DNA from 2 places in the Paenibacillus sp. FSL H8-0034 genome. Region 1 is predicted to be linked to the other one. Evidence: a T-box and tRNA genes for the amino acid it is inferred to sense, from the RefSeq annotation. Region 1 holds a T-box; the other holds one or more tRNA genes.
The links. The T-box of region 1 lies ahead of trpS (tryptophan--tRNA ligase). A T-box ahead of a tRNA ligase gene usually reads a tRNA of that ligase, here a tRNA-Trp.

Region 1 (6,137 bases):
AACTCATTTTCCAGTACATGGGCAGGCGTACCCTGCCAGTCGATTTGCTTAATCATGGGATCAGCTCCTTATTTGGGATGAATGTGATGGCTAATAGATGATAAGGTCACTCGTTTGTGACCTATTGCAGCTATATTGTAGCATAAAGTGCGACGGCGGGGACAAGGAAGCTTGCAGTTTGTATTTAAACCCCGAAATCAAAATTCGGATACACATACTGTGCCTTTGCAGGCTCTGCTTTGCTGATTTTCTCAACCTTCAAAAGCATAATATCCATATCATTGAATTTGGTTTGCTGAATCGTACCTGTCACGGTTACCCAGGAATCGCTCGGAAATTGCTGGGCCCGCTCGTAATCAACGAGAACGCCATATGGAGCAGCATCAGCAGAGCAGCACTGAATGGCAAAGCGTCCAACGACGAATTGACTGGGCTTCATATCATCCTGACGATATACGAAGCCGGTGAGCTGCATCTTTTTGCCGACAAATTTGTCAAGATACAGATCCACGGTGGTCAGTGTTTCCATATACAAATCCTCTTTTACCGGAATCACACTTTCCTGATACAGCTCCTTGGCATAGGCAGCGTAATGCTTGGTGAATTTATCGGATGGAAACATTTCATCCTGCTTATCGACCGTTGCGGCGCCGGCTTTAGGACTTGTTGCTGCGGAGCCAGCGGCACCTGTATTGCTTGTTGGATTGGGAGTGTTAGTCCCACTGTCAGTCCCAGTTCCTGTGGTACTGCTTGGAGCAGGTGCAGCAGCAGGCGGCGAAGCTTGGGTGGACGTTGTATCTTTCTTGACTGCTGTCGCGCTGCTCAGATTCATCCCTTTTTTAGCTGCAAGGCTGCTGCCCATAGAAGCGTCCGGAAGCAGGAAGCCCAGCAGCAGCGGGAAGCAAAACAAACCGTAGATCAAGGTATTTTTTAATACCGAGGGTGACGGGGTATGATCATGATCGCAATCGCATGCAGCGACAGAGCCGGTGAAGGCACGAATCGCTTGGTAAATTTGATAAACAGCAATCGCATAGAAGCCGACGGCTGACCACTTCACATAGTCGACCATGCGGGGGGCGATATAATATAAAATATTGTCGGTTTTGACCAGATAGGCGATATACATCGCAAACCCGAATAAAATCGACGCTTTAATGAAATGATGCAGACTTAACCATTTTGTACTCATGTTAGCACACTCCTATGGAAACACGATTTTTTCGAAAATAAGCGAACATACAAGGACAACCACGATAATCAGAGCGGATAAAGCCAATACAAATCGGGTACGGAACGCAGACAGCAGCATCAGCAGGCTCTTAATATCCAGCATAGGTCCAAAGACGAGAAACGTTAATAAGGAGCCTGTGGAAAAGGTCGTAGTGAACGATGAGGCGACAAAGGCATCCGATGTGGAGCATAACGAGAGCACGAAACCAAGCGCCATCATGAACAGATGAGACGTAATTTCACCCTGACCTATGGAAACAAGGCTGTCCCTGTTCACGAGTGTCTGAATAACGGCGGTTATGATGGCACCGAATAACAAGTATTTACCCATATCGAAAAACTCGTCGGATGCATGACCCAATACACCAAAAATACGGCCAACAATCGTGGTTGGAACGGGATGATCATGGTCATGGTCATTGTTATGGGTGTGACTGTGATCGTGCTTATGCGCATGATTGCCTGCTCCGTGGTTATGATGTTCATGCTTATGCTCATCGTGTTGATGGCTGTGCTGGTGATCATGCTCGTGATCGTGCTTATGTACAGTATGATGCTCATGGTGATGCACAATATCTGAGGTCCTTAGATAGGACAGGTCACGCAGCGGATTGCTTTTGAAAAATTTGTAAATGATCAGACCCATAACAAGCGCTACAATAAAGGCCAGTGCCATACGGGAATAAGCAATTTCCGGGCGGCTGCGAAAGGCCATGTAGGTGGAAGCATAAACGACCGGATTAATAATCGGACCCACCAGTATAAAGACGATAGCTACGTAGACAGGCATGCCTTTTCTCATTAAACGCCGAATAACCGGAATCATACCGCATTCACATAATGGAAAAATAATACCGACCAGGCAGGCGAACAAAATTCCAAGCACCGGATTTTTGGGAATTAAACGGCGGATTGTCTGCTCGCTGACGAACATTTGAAGCAATCCGGAAACGAGCACCCCCAGCAGAACAAACGGAAAGGCCTCCAGAATAATACTTAAAAATATCGTTTTGAAGCTTTGCACGGTTGTGCTGTCCAGGAAGGAGAGATCTGGCGTTTGTTTTTGAGTAAAAATGAGAAACAGCATAACCAGGCAAATGAGCGTGAGCACATTCGTGCTCCATCGAAGTAATGGCGTTTGCAATGGACATATCTCCCTTTCTAAATCGTAATTATTATTATAACTTATGAAACAAATTGAGTATATAGGACATGCCGCGCACAAAAAAATCTTCATATTACGTAAATAGTTGGCTTGTTGACATTCCTATATTGAAATCTTATACTGTACAAAAGTATGTTGTCTCATTTCAAAGCATACCTGATGGTTAGCAAATGAGGGTACAGGCAATGACAGGAACAAGTAAACGACAGTGATGTCTTTCAGAGAGCCGGTGGCTGCTGTGAACCGGTAGACAGCTTGCGTTGAATGGATCCTTGAGCTGACGGCTGAACGACTTGAAGGAAGACCTGTGTGATGCGGGTGTGCCATTCGGAGTCCAACGCTGGTCCGGGCACTTCCCGTTACAGAAGATAAAGGCTTAATGACGTTTGCGACCTCGGGGTCGGTTATTTGCGAAATAGGGTGGCACCACGGTTATCCGTCCCTGAATATGGGGCTTTTTTGCGTTTCTGGAACAAATGCGGCATGGAAAGATCAATGAGGGGGAAATCAAATGAAACGTGTATTATCGGGTATGCAGCCCAGCGGTCAATTGACATTGGGCAATTATATTGGGGCTTTGAAAAATTATGTGACTCTGCAGCACACGCACGATTGTTACTTTATGGTAGTGGATCTCCATGCGATTACGGTACCTCAGGAGCCGGCAGCCTTAAAAGAGCAAAGTGAATCGGTAACGGCACTGTATATCGCAGCGGGTATTGATCCGGCTAAGGCGACGGTATTCATGCAGTCACATGTCAGACAGCACGCTGAGCTGGGCTGGTTGTTCACGACCTTAACTTATATGGGCGAGCTGGAACGGATGACGCAGTTCAAGGATAAATCGGAAGGCAAGGATTCCGTAGGAGCCGGTTTGTTTACGTATCCTTCGTTGATGGCGGCTGATATTTTGCTGTACAACGCGGATCTGGTGCCTGTCGGCGATGATCAAAAGCAGCATTTGGAGCTGACGCGTGATCTGGCTCAGCGCTTTAATCAGCGGTATGGCGACACCTTCACGATTCCTGAGCCGTATATTCCGCAGGTCGGGGCGCGGATCATGTCATTGGACGATGCATCCAAAAAGATGAGTAAAAGCAGTACGAATGCGGGCAGCTTCATTACGTTGTTGGATTCGCCTGATGTGATACGCAAAAAAATAAGCCGTGCGGTTACCGACTCCGGCCGTGAAGTGAAATTTGATCCTCAGGCGAAGCCAGAGGTTAGTAATTTAATTAGCATCTATGCCAATTGCTCGGATTTGACGATTGCCGAGATTGAAGCCTTATATGAGGGCCAAGGCTATGGTCCATTTAAAAAGGAGCTGGCTGAGCGTGTAGTTGCTTTGCTGGAGCCTCTGCAGCAGCGTTACCGTGATATTCGTGAATCCGGAGAGCTGTATGACATCCTGCGGCAAGGCGCTGAGAGAGCTGCAGAGCAGGCTGAGAAAAACTTGCGGATCGCCAAAGAAAGAATGGGCTTTCTTGTACTTTAATAAATTGTACAACTGTATTATTCATAGCAAGCCCAAAAAAAACGCAATGGTGCTGAATCCTCAGCCGCCATTGCGTTTTCTTAATTTGGCCTTCACAACAAAGCCGAAGCCGATAAAGCCGATCGAGAGAATTGAAAACAGCCCCACAAGCCAGACATTGCCTATACTCATGGCGTAGCTGATTGCGGTTAGTAGCAGGGTGCCGATGACGGCAAAAACGAGTGCCAAGCCTTTGTTCATTGTTGGAATTCCGCCTCTTTTACGAATATTTGAAAATCTAAAAAACATTTTTCAGCAGGTGCGTATACTTTTTATCAGATGTCACATAATAAGTTTGCAAGCTTGCAAATACATCAAAGCTATTCATTCAGATTTGAGAGGAGTGCTGATTATCATGGCACAAGGACAATCCCGTAACAGTAATGTATTGGTGGTACCGCAGGCATCTTCTGCACTAGAGCAATTGAAGTATGAGGTTGCCCAAGAATTGGGTATCCAAATTCCTCAGGATGGCTATTACGGTTACATGGCAACTCGTGATACAGGCGCAATTGGTGGCCATATTACTCGTCGTCTGGTACAAATTGCAGAGCAATCTTTGGCAGGCGGACAATCTCGCTCATAAGGCATCAAATTTCAATAGAAGCTCAAGGATCTTGTATCCTTGGGCTTTTTAATCGTTGTATGAGTCAATTGAGAGCGGTCATCATCATAACGAAAGGGCTGCCGCAGCAGCCCGGAAGTTATCATGTCCAGGTGACAATAATTGCTGTAAACCAGCCGTCAGGTATTGACCCTCAGCTTTTTCTCCAGTCGTGTGTCATTGACCCAGCCTACATAAGAATCAATCGGGTTCAATTCATTATCCAGCAGCAATACAGCGACGAAAGGGTACTGCTTGCGGTGACGATAGCGCACATCGGCCCATCGTACCTCATAGCCCCAGTCATGACTGCGTAAATCCGAGCAGGCGAACGAAGTGAAGTACAGGAAGGCAGCGATGTCACTGTGTGTTTTGGATGCCTCAACAGCAGGATGTGAGGTGCAGGACACCTCATCAATCCATTTGATCTGGTTGTTTTTGTATTCACCAAGTGCAAAACGTCCATCGCTCTTTGTTTTGACAATTTGCCAAAAGTTCAGGTTAAAGGTTGGAATCAAAATATAACGATCACCAGGATGATAATCGGGGTCCTTGTGATACAGATTGGATTCCAGCCGATGATGCCACCATGATCTCCATATATAATACACTGCCAGGCATGCATATAAAATAGGAAAAATAATCTGGGGCGCGGCCAGATGGACAGCCCATAATAAAATCGCTACGATATGAGAGATGAAAATAAACGGATCAAAAATATGGATAATGTTCCAGGCAATCCATTTTTCCGTAAATGGCCTGAATGCCTGAGTCCCATATGTATTGAATAAATCCGTAAACACATGGAAGGCAACCGCGATAAATACCCACAGGGCAACATGAGCCAAAGGCAAGCCGTCGAACAAAAGCATTAATACGAGCGTAATAAGAGCCGTCCAAATGAGTACAGCAGGGATGGAGTGTGAGCGTCCGCGGTGATTTTTGATATAAGCGGCATTGCTCTTGAAACGCAAGAGCGTGTCCATATCGGGTGCCTGCGACCCGACAACAGTCCCGATGAGTATGGCTGTGGAAAGCACAGGATTTGCCGCTACAACAGGATCAATATAAGCCAGTCCGGCCAACCCGAATCCAATTACTAGATGTGTTCCACTATCCATGGGGTTTCCTCCTAAGAGTGTTCCTTTAGGAACACTGACTTCGTAAGCATGAGCTGAGTTTTGCGTATGCAAAACTAACTTCGTAAGCATCGGCTGAGTGTTCCTTTAGGAACACTGACTTCGTAAGCATGAGCTGAGTTTTGCGTATGCAAAACTAACTTCGTAAGCAATGGTTTCATTTTAGTGTATCATTTTTTGATTTAAAATAAAGCTCGGTAGGTGAAAAAATGTCCAAAGTTTTTGTTGAATATCAAATATTACCCCAACACAGGTCAGTTTATTCACAGTGGATTCAAATTGTCAGTGACAAGTGCCCAGAGCTGGAACTGCTCGAAGGTGTAGATCAGCCTGGCTTGTTTATTGAGGTTTGGAGTGGCTGGACACGTGAAACGTTCTTACATATGAAGCAGATGAGAAAGAGTGGCACGAATCAATCGGCAGATATGGAGAATGAGGCTGCAGTTCGTTATCGCACGATTG
Region 2 (6,137 bases), 5.7 Mb from region 1:
TTTATGGCATTAAGAACCGGATCAATCCTAATATCGCAAAGCAGAGCAGAACGGTCCCAGCGCCTATACCTGTTATAGCACTATTAGCGATGTTAAGCTTTTTAGATACGAATAATGAAATCAATGCAACACCAATGAGGAGTACCGCCAATATATACAAGCTTGGATCTTTAAAAACACTTTTTAACCAAAAAAAATGAACACCTACAACAAATGCAATCCATGGGGCCGTATAGTCATTACGTTTAAATTTAATTAATAGAAAAGCACCAATCGCTGCTAGAAAAAATTCAATAAATACGAAATACAAATAATTATGAAACACACCTGGTTCCGATAAAGCAGTGTGATCATGCCAATGTTTAATACTTAAGTAGATACCAATTAAACCAATTACAAGTGGAACTGCTGAAGCAATCCCTATATACTTGCGCCAGCTTTTTCTTGGATTCTCCTGAGCCCAGCCAAACCAGCTAAAACTAAAAATTCCGAAAATAGCCGAATACATCACATAATCTCTAACATATTCCACATCAATCACCTCCCTATTTCCCCTAATCTATAGCTTCTTTGAAAATCGATACCTATTAATATCATATCCCTTACTCTTGTAAAAATCATGTGCGGCAGCTAGATTTTCTTATAAGAACCATACATAACACTTCCTTATCCCATTTTAGTTTGCGTCAACTGTTTTCATTACTATAACAAAAAAGCTTCTTTGGTCCTAATCTGAATGATGTATTCAGGTAAGAATCAAAGAAGCTTTTAAGTTTGTCTTGCACAAGATTTAACCAACAACCCTTGATATTTCTCGTATGCCGAAGACCAGACTTGAACTGGTACGGTAGTCACCTACCGCAGGATTTTAAGTCCTGTGCGTCTGCCGATTCCGCCACTCCGGCGAGTGTAATAAAAATGGAGGCGCCACCCAGACTCGAACTGGGGGTAGAGCTTTTGCAGAGCTCTGCCTTACCACTTGGCTATGGCGCCAATAATGCATTATGGAGCGGAAGACGGGAATCGAACCCGCGACCCTCGCCTTGGCAAGGCGATGCTCTACCGCTGAGCCACTTCCGCATGATTAATAATACTGGGGATCTAGGATTCGAACCTAGGGATGACGGAGTCAAAGTCCGTTGCCTTACCGCTTGGCTAATCCCCATTACTAAAAAAATAATGGGGCGATCGATGGGACTTGAACCCACGAATGCTGGAGCCACAGACCAGTGCGTTAACCCCTTCGCCACGACCGCCACAGTTGTAAGATTGGCAGGGGCAGCAGGAATTGAACCCACACCAAAGGTTTTGGAGACCTTTGTTCTACCTTTAAACTATGCCCCTATAAAAATGGTGGAGGATGATGGATTCGAACCACCGAACTCAGAGAGAGCAGATTTACAGTCTGCCGTGTTTAGCCACTTCACTAATCCTCCATATTCAATTGTCAGTACATCTTAAAGCCATGTTAATGCTTTAACAAAAAAGTACTGGTGCCGTCGAGAGGACTTGAACCCCCAACCTACTGATTACAAGTCAGTTGCTCTACCAGTTGAGCTACAACGGCATAAAGTAGAAATGGTGGCTCGGGACGGAATCGAACCGCCGACACGAGGATTTTCAGTCCTCTGCTCTACCGACTGAGCTACCGAGCCTTTTATTTCATTCTCATATTCCCTTACAGGAAATGATTAGTGGCGGAGCCGACGGGATTCGAACCCGCGATCTCCTGCGTGACAGGCAGGCATGTTGGGCCACTACACCACGGCTCCACAATGTTTTCGAAGCTGACTTGTCTTCGAAAGTTATTAAGTTGCGGGGGCAGGATTTGAACCTGCGGCCTTCGGGTTATGAGCCCGACGAGCTACCGGGCTGCTCCACCCCGCGTCAATCAATACATATATGGTGGGCGCTGACGGGATCGAACCGCCGACCCTCTGCTTGTAAGGCAGATGCTCTCCCAGCTGAGCTAAGCGCCCTTGCTTTGGTGACCCGTAGGGGACTCGAACCCCTGTTACCTCCGTGAAAGGGAGGTGTCTTAACCACTTGACCAACGGGCCTTATTCAATAATGACTACGGAGAGAAAGGGATTCGAACCCTTGAGACGCTTGTGGCGCCTACACGATTTCCAATCGTGCTCCTTCGACCAAACTCGGACACCTCTCCATATGGCTCCCCGAACAGGACTCGAACCTGTGACAACTCGATTAACAGTCGAGTGCTCTACCAACTGAGCTATCAGGGAATATGACTACAATTCAAGGTTTGCACCCTGAAAACTAGATCCGAAACTTACACTTTACGCTTGAGCAGCGCGTCTTACTCGCTTTCGCTTGCAAGACTCTTTCTTGGATAAGCCCTCGACCGATTAGTATTCGTCAGCTCCATACCTTGCGGCACTTCCACCCCGAACCTATCTACCTCATCGTCTATAAGGGGTCTTACTAATTGGGAAATCTCATCTTGAGGGGGGCTTCGCGCTTAGATGCTTTCAGCGCTTATCCCTTCCGTACGTAGCTATCCAGCCGTGCTCCTGGCGGAACAACTGGTACACCAGCGGTACGTCCATCCCGGTCCTCTCGTACTAAGGACAGCTCCTCTCAAATTTCCTGCGCCCACGACAGATAGGGACCGAACTGTCTCACGACGTTCTGAACCCAGCTCGCGTACCGCTTTAATGGGCGAACAGCCCAACCCTTGGGACCTACTTCAGCCCCAGGATGCGATGAGCCGACATCGAGGTGCCAAACCTCCCCGTCGATGTGGACTCTTGGGGGAGATAAGCCTGTTATCCCCAGGGTAGCTTTTATCCGTTGAGCGATGGCCCTTCCATTCGGTACCACCGGATCACTAAGCCCGACTTTCGTCCCTGCTCGACCTGTTTGTCTCGCAGTCAAGCTCCCTTGTGCCTTTACACTCTGCGAATGATTTCCAACCATTCTGAGGGAACCTTAGGGCGCCTCCGTTACATTTTAGGAGGCGACCGCCCCAGTCAAACTGCCCACCTGACACGGTCCCTGCACCGGATTACGGTGCGAGGTTAGAACTCGGATACGATCAGGGTGGTATCCCAACGTCGCCTCCACACAAGCTGGCGCTCATGCTTCTTTGGCTCCCACCTATCCTGTACAGATCGTACCCAAGTTCAATATCAAGCTGCAGTAAAGCTCCATGGGGTCTTTCCGTCTTGTCGCGGGTAACCTGCATCTTCACAGGTAGTAAAATTTCACCGGATCTCTCGTTGAGACAGCGCCCAAGTCGTTACGCCATTCGTGCGGGTCAGAATTTACCTGACAAGGAATTTCGCTACCTTAGGACCGTTATAGTTACGGCCGCCGTTTACTGGGGCTTCGGTTCATAGCTTCACCTTGCGGTTAACCACTCCCCTTAACCTTCCAGCACCGGGCAGGCGTCAGCCCGTATACTTCGCCTTACGGCTTCGCACAGACCTGTGTTTTTGCTAAACAGTCGCTTGGGCCTTTTCACTGCGGCCCCCTCGGGCTATTCACCCTACCGAGGCACCCCTTCTCCCGAAGTTACGGGGTCATTTTGCCGAGTTCCTTAACGAGAGTTCTTCCGCGCGCCTTAGCATACTCTGCTCGCCCACCTGTGTCGGTTTGCGGTACGGGCACCTTCTCCCTGGCTAGAGGCTTTTCTTGGCAGCTTGAACTCATGACCTTCGCTACTGCAATTTTCGCTCCCCATCACAGCTCAGCCTTATCGATGTGCGGATTTGCCTACACACCAGCCTCGCTGCTTGGACGGACATCCATCAGTCCGCGTCACTATCCTTCTGCGTCACCCCATTGCTCATAACGGTTCACGGTGGTACTGGAATTTCAACCAGTTGTCCATCCACTACGCCTTTCGGCCTCGCGTTAGGTCCCGACTTACCCTGAGAGGACGAGCCTTCCTCAGGAACCCTTAGGCTTTCGGCGGACAAGATTCTCACTTGTCTTTTCGTTACTTATACCGGCATTCTCACTTGTGTAGTGTCCAGCGCTCCTTACGGTACACCTTCAACCTCTACACAACGCTCCCCTACCCAAGAACAATTACTTGTTCGAGCCATAGCTTCGGTGGCAGGTTTAGCCCCGTTACATTTTCGGCGCAGAGTCACTCGACCAGTGAGCTATTACGCACTCTTTCAATGGTGGCTGCTTCTAAGCCAACATCCTGGTTGTCTGGGCAACTCCACATCCTTTCCCACTTAACCTGCACTTGGGGACCTTAGCTGATGGTCTGGGCTGTTTCCCTCTTGACCATGGATCTTAGCACTCACGGTCTGACTCCCGGATAAAAGTCTGTGGCATTCGGAGTTTGACTGGACTTGGTAACCCTTGGCGGGCCCCGCACCCAATCAGTGCTCTACCTCCACGACTCTCAACTCCGAGGCTAGCCCTAAAGCTATTTCGGGGAGAACCAGCTATCTCCGAGTTCGATTGGAATTTCTCCGCTACCCCCACCTCATCCCCGCATTTTTCAACATGCGTGGGTTCGGGCCTCCAGTGCGTGTTACCGCACCTTCACCCTGGGCAGGGGTAGATCACACGGTTTCGGGTCTACGTCCACGTACTCAAGCGCCCTATTCAGACTCGCTTTCGCTGCGGCTCCGGCTCTTCACCTTAACCTTGCACGGGAACGTAACTCGCCGGTTCATTCTACAAAAGGCACGCCATCACCCATAAACGGGCTCTGACTTTTTGTAAGCACACGGTTTCAGGTTCTATTTCACTCCGCTCCCGCGGTTCTTTTCACCTTTCCCTCACGGTACTGCTTCACTATCGGTCACTAGGGAGTATTTAGCCTTGGCAGATGGTCCTGCCGGATTCCCACGAGGTTTCACGTGTCTCGCGGTACTCGGGATCCGTCTACAGGTGTCGCAGATTTTCGGTTACGGGATTGTTACCCTCTGTGATGAGCCTTTCCAGACTGCTTCACCTATTCTGCTAACCCGATGTTGACGTCCCACAACCCCTAAGAGCAAGCTCTTAGGTTTGGGCTGTTCCGCGTTCGCTCGCCGCTACTGACGGAATCACTTTTGTTTTCTTCTCCTGAGGGTACTTAGATGTTTCAGTTCCCCTCGTATGCCTCCTATGTAGCTATGTATTCACTACATGGTACATGAGCATTACCTCATGCGGGTTCCCCCATTCGGACATCCCCGGATCAAAGCCTGCTTACGGCTCCCCGAGGCATTTCGTCGTTCGCCACGTCCTTCTTCGGCTCCTAGTGCCTAGGCATCCTCCGTGTGCTCTTATTAGCTTAACCAATTCCGCTAATAAGTTCGATTCCGAAGAATCGATCTATTTGGATGTTACTCAACCGAAGTTAAGTAACGCTGCTCTAAACATTTGTTTCGTTTCGGTATCTAGTTTTCAAGGAACAAGCTTTACAGAGAGAAAGTTTATCCTCTCAAAACTGATCAACGAGTGAGCGTTGTTGTTGCCATTGGCAACTTGTATTACTGATACGCTTCGTTTGCAGAAGCAATATCTCCATAGAAAGGAGGTGATCCAGCCGCACCTTCCGATACGGCTACCTTGTTACGACTTCACCCCAATCATCTACCCCACCTTCGGCGGCTGGCTCCCTTGCGGGTTACCCCACCGACTTCGGGTGTTGTAAACTCTCGTGGTGTGACGGGCGGTGTGTACAAGACCCGGGAACGTATTCACCGCGGCATGCTGATCCGCGATTACTAGCAATTCCGACTTCATGCAGGCGAGTTGCAGCCTGCAATCCGAACTGAGACCGGCTTCTAAAGATTCGCTCCACCTCGCGGTTTCGCTTCCCGTTGTACCGGCCATTGTAGTACGTGTGTAGCCCAGGTCATAAGGGGCATGATGATTTGACGTCATCCCCGCCTTCCTCCGGTTTGTCACCGGCAGTCGATCTAGAGTGCCCAACTCAATGCTGGCAACTAAATCCAAGGGTTGCGCTCGTTGCGGGACTTAACCCAACATCTCACGACACGAGCTGACGACAACCATGCACCACCTGTCTCCAATGCTCCGAAGAGGGCACCTATCTCTAGGTGTTACATCGGGATGTCAAGACCTGGTAAGGTTCTTCGCGTTGCTTCGAATTAAACCACATACTCCACTGCTTGTGCGGGTCCCCGTCAATTCCTTTG

Region 2: it encodes a tRNA-Trp, which carries the amino acid that the T-box ahead of trpS (tryptophan--tRNA ligase) is inferred to sense. The anticodon was not compared.

The regions. Positions count from the first base shown of each region.
Region 1 is NZ_JBBOBS010000001.1:1,751,371-1,757,507, forward strand. It holds gene NST47_RS07965 (aldose 1-epimerase) at 1-56, opposite strand, end outside; gene NST47_RS07970 (TIGR03943 family putative permease subunit) at 185-1,192, opposite strand; gene NST47_RS07975 (permease) at 1,205-2,377, opposite strand; T-box leader at 2,575-2,845, shown strand; gene trpS (tryptophan--tRNA ligase) at 2,910-3,893, shown strand; gene NST47_RS07985 (hypothetical protein) at 3,954-4,133, opposite strand; gene NST47_RS07990 (alpha/beta-type small acid-soluble spore protein) at 4,288-4,518, shown strand; gene NST47_RS07995 (metal-dependent hydrolase) at 4,677-5,657, opposite strand; gene NST47_RS08000 (hypothetical protein) at 5,885-6,137, shown strand, end outside.
Region 2 is NZ_JBBOBS010000001.1:7,449,137-7,455,273, forward strand. It holds gene NST47_RS33245 (hypothetical protein) at 2-532, opposite strand; tRNA gene NST47_RS33250 (tRNA-Leu) at 820-905, opposite strand; tRNA gene NST47_RS33255 (tRNA-Cys) at 920-993, opposite strand; tRNA gene NST47_RS33260 (tRNA-Gly) at 1,006-1,080, opposite strand; tRNA gene NST47_RS33265 (tRNA-Gln) at 1,094-1,165, opposite strand; tRNA gene NST47_RS33270 (tRNA-His) at 1,181-1,256, opposite strand; tRNA gene NST47_RS33275 (tRNA-Trp) at 1,271-1,344, opposite strand; tRNA gene NST47_RS33280 (tRNA-Tyr) at 1,352-1,436, opposite strand; tRNA gene NST47_RS33285 (tRNA-Thr) at 1,492-1,567, opposite strand; tRNA gene NST47_RS33290 (tRNA-Phe) at 1,580-1,655, opposite strand; tRNA gene NST47_RS33295 (tRNA-Asp) at 1,696-1,772, opposite strand; tRNA gene NST47_RS33300 (tRNA-Met) at 1,814-1,887, opposite strand; tRNA gene NST47_RS33305 (tRNA-Val) at 1,904-1,979, opposite strand; tRNA gene NST47_RS33310 (tRNA-Glu) at 1,986-2,060, opposite strand; tRNA gene NST47_RS33315 (tRNA-Ser) at 2,078-2,167, opposite strand; tRNA gene NST47_RS33320 (tRNA-Asn) at 2,171-2,246, opposite strand; rRNA gene NST47_RS33325 (23S ribosomal RNA) at 2,350-5,272, opposite strand; rRNA gene NST47_RS33330 (16S ribosomal RNA) at 5,506-6,137, opposite strand, start outside.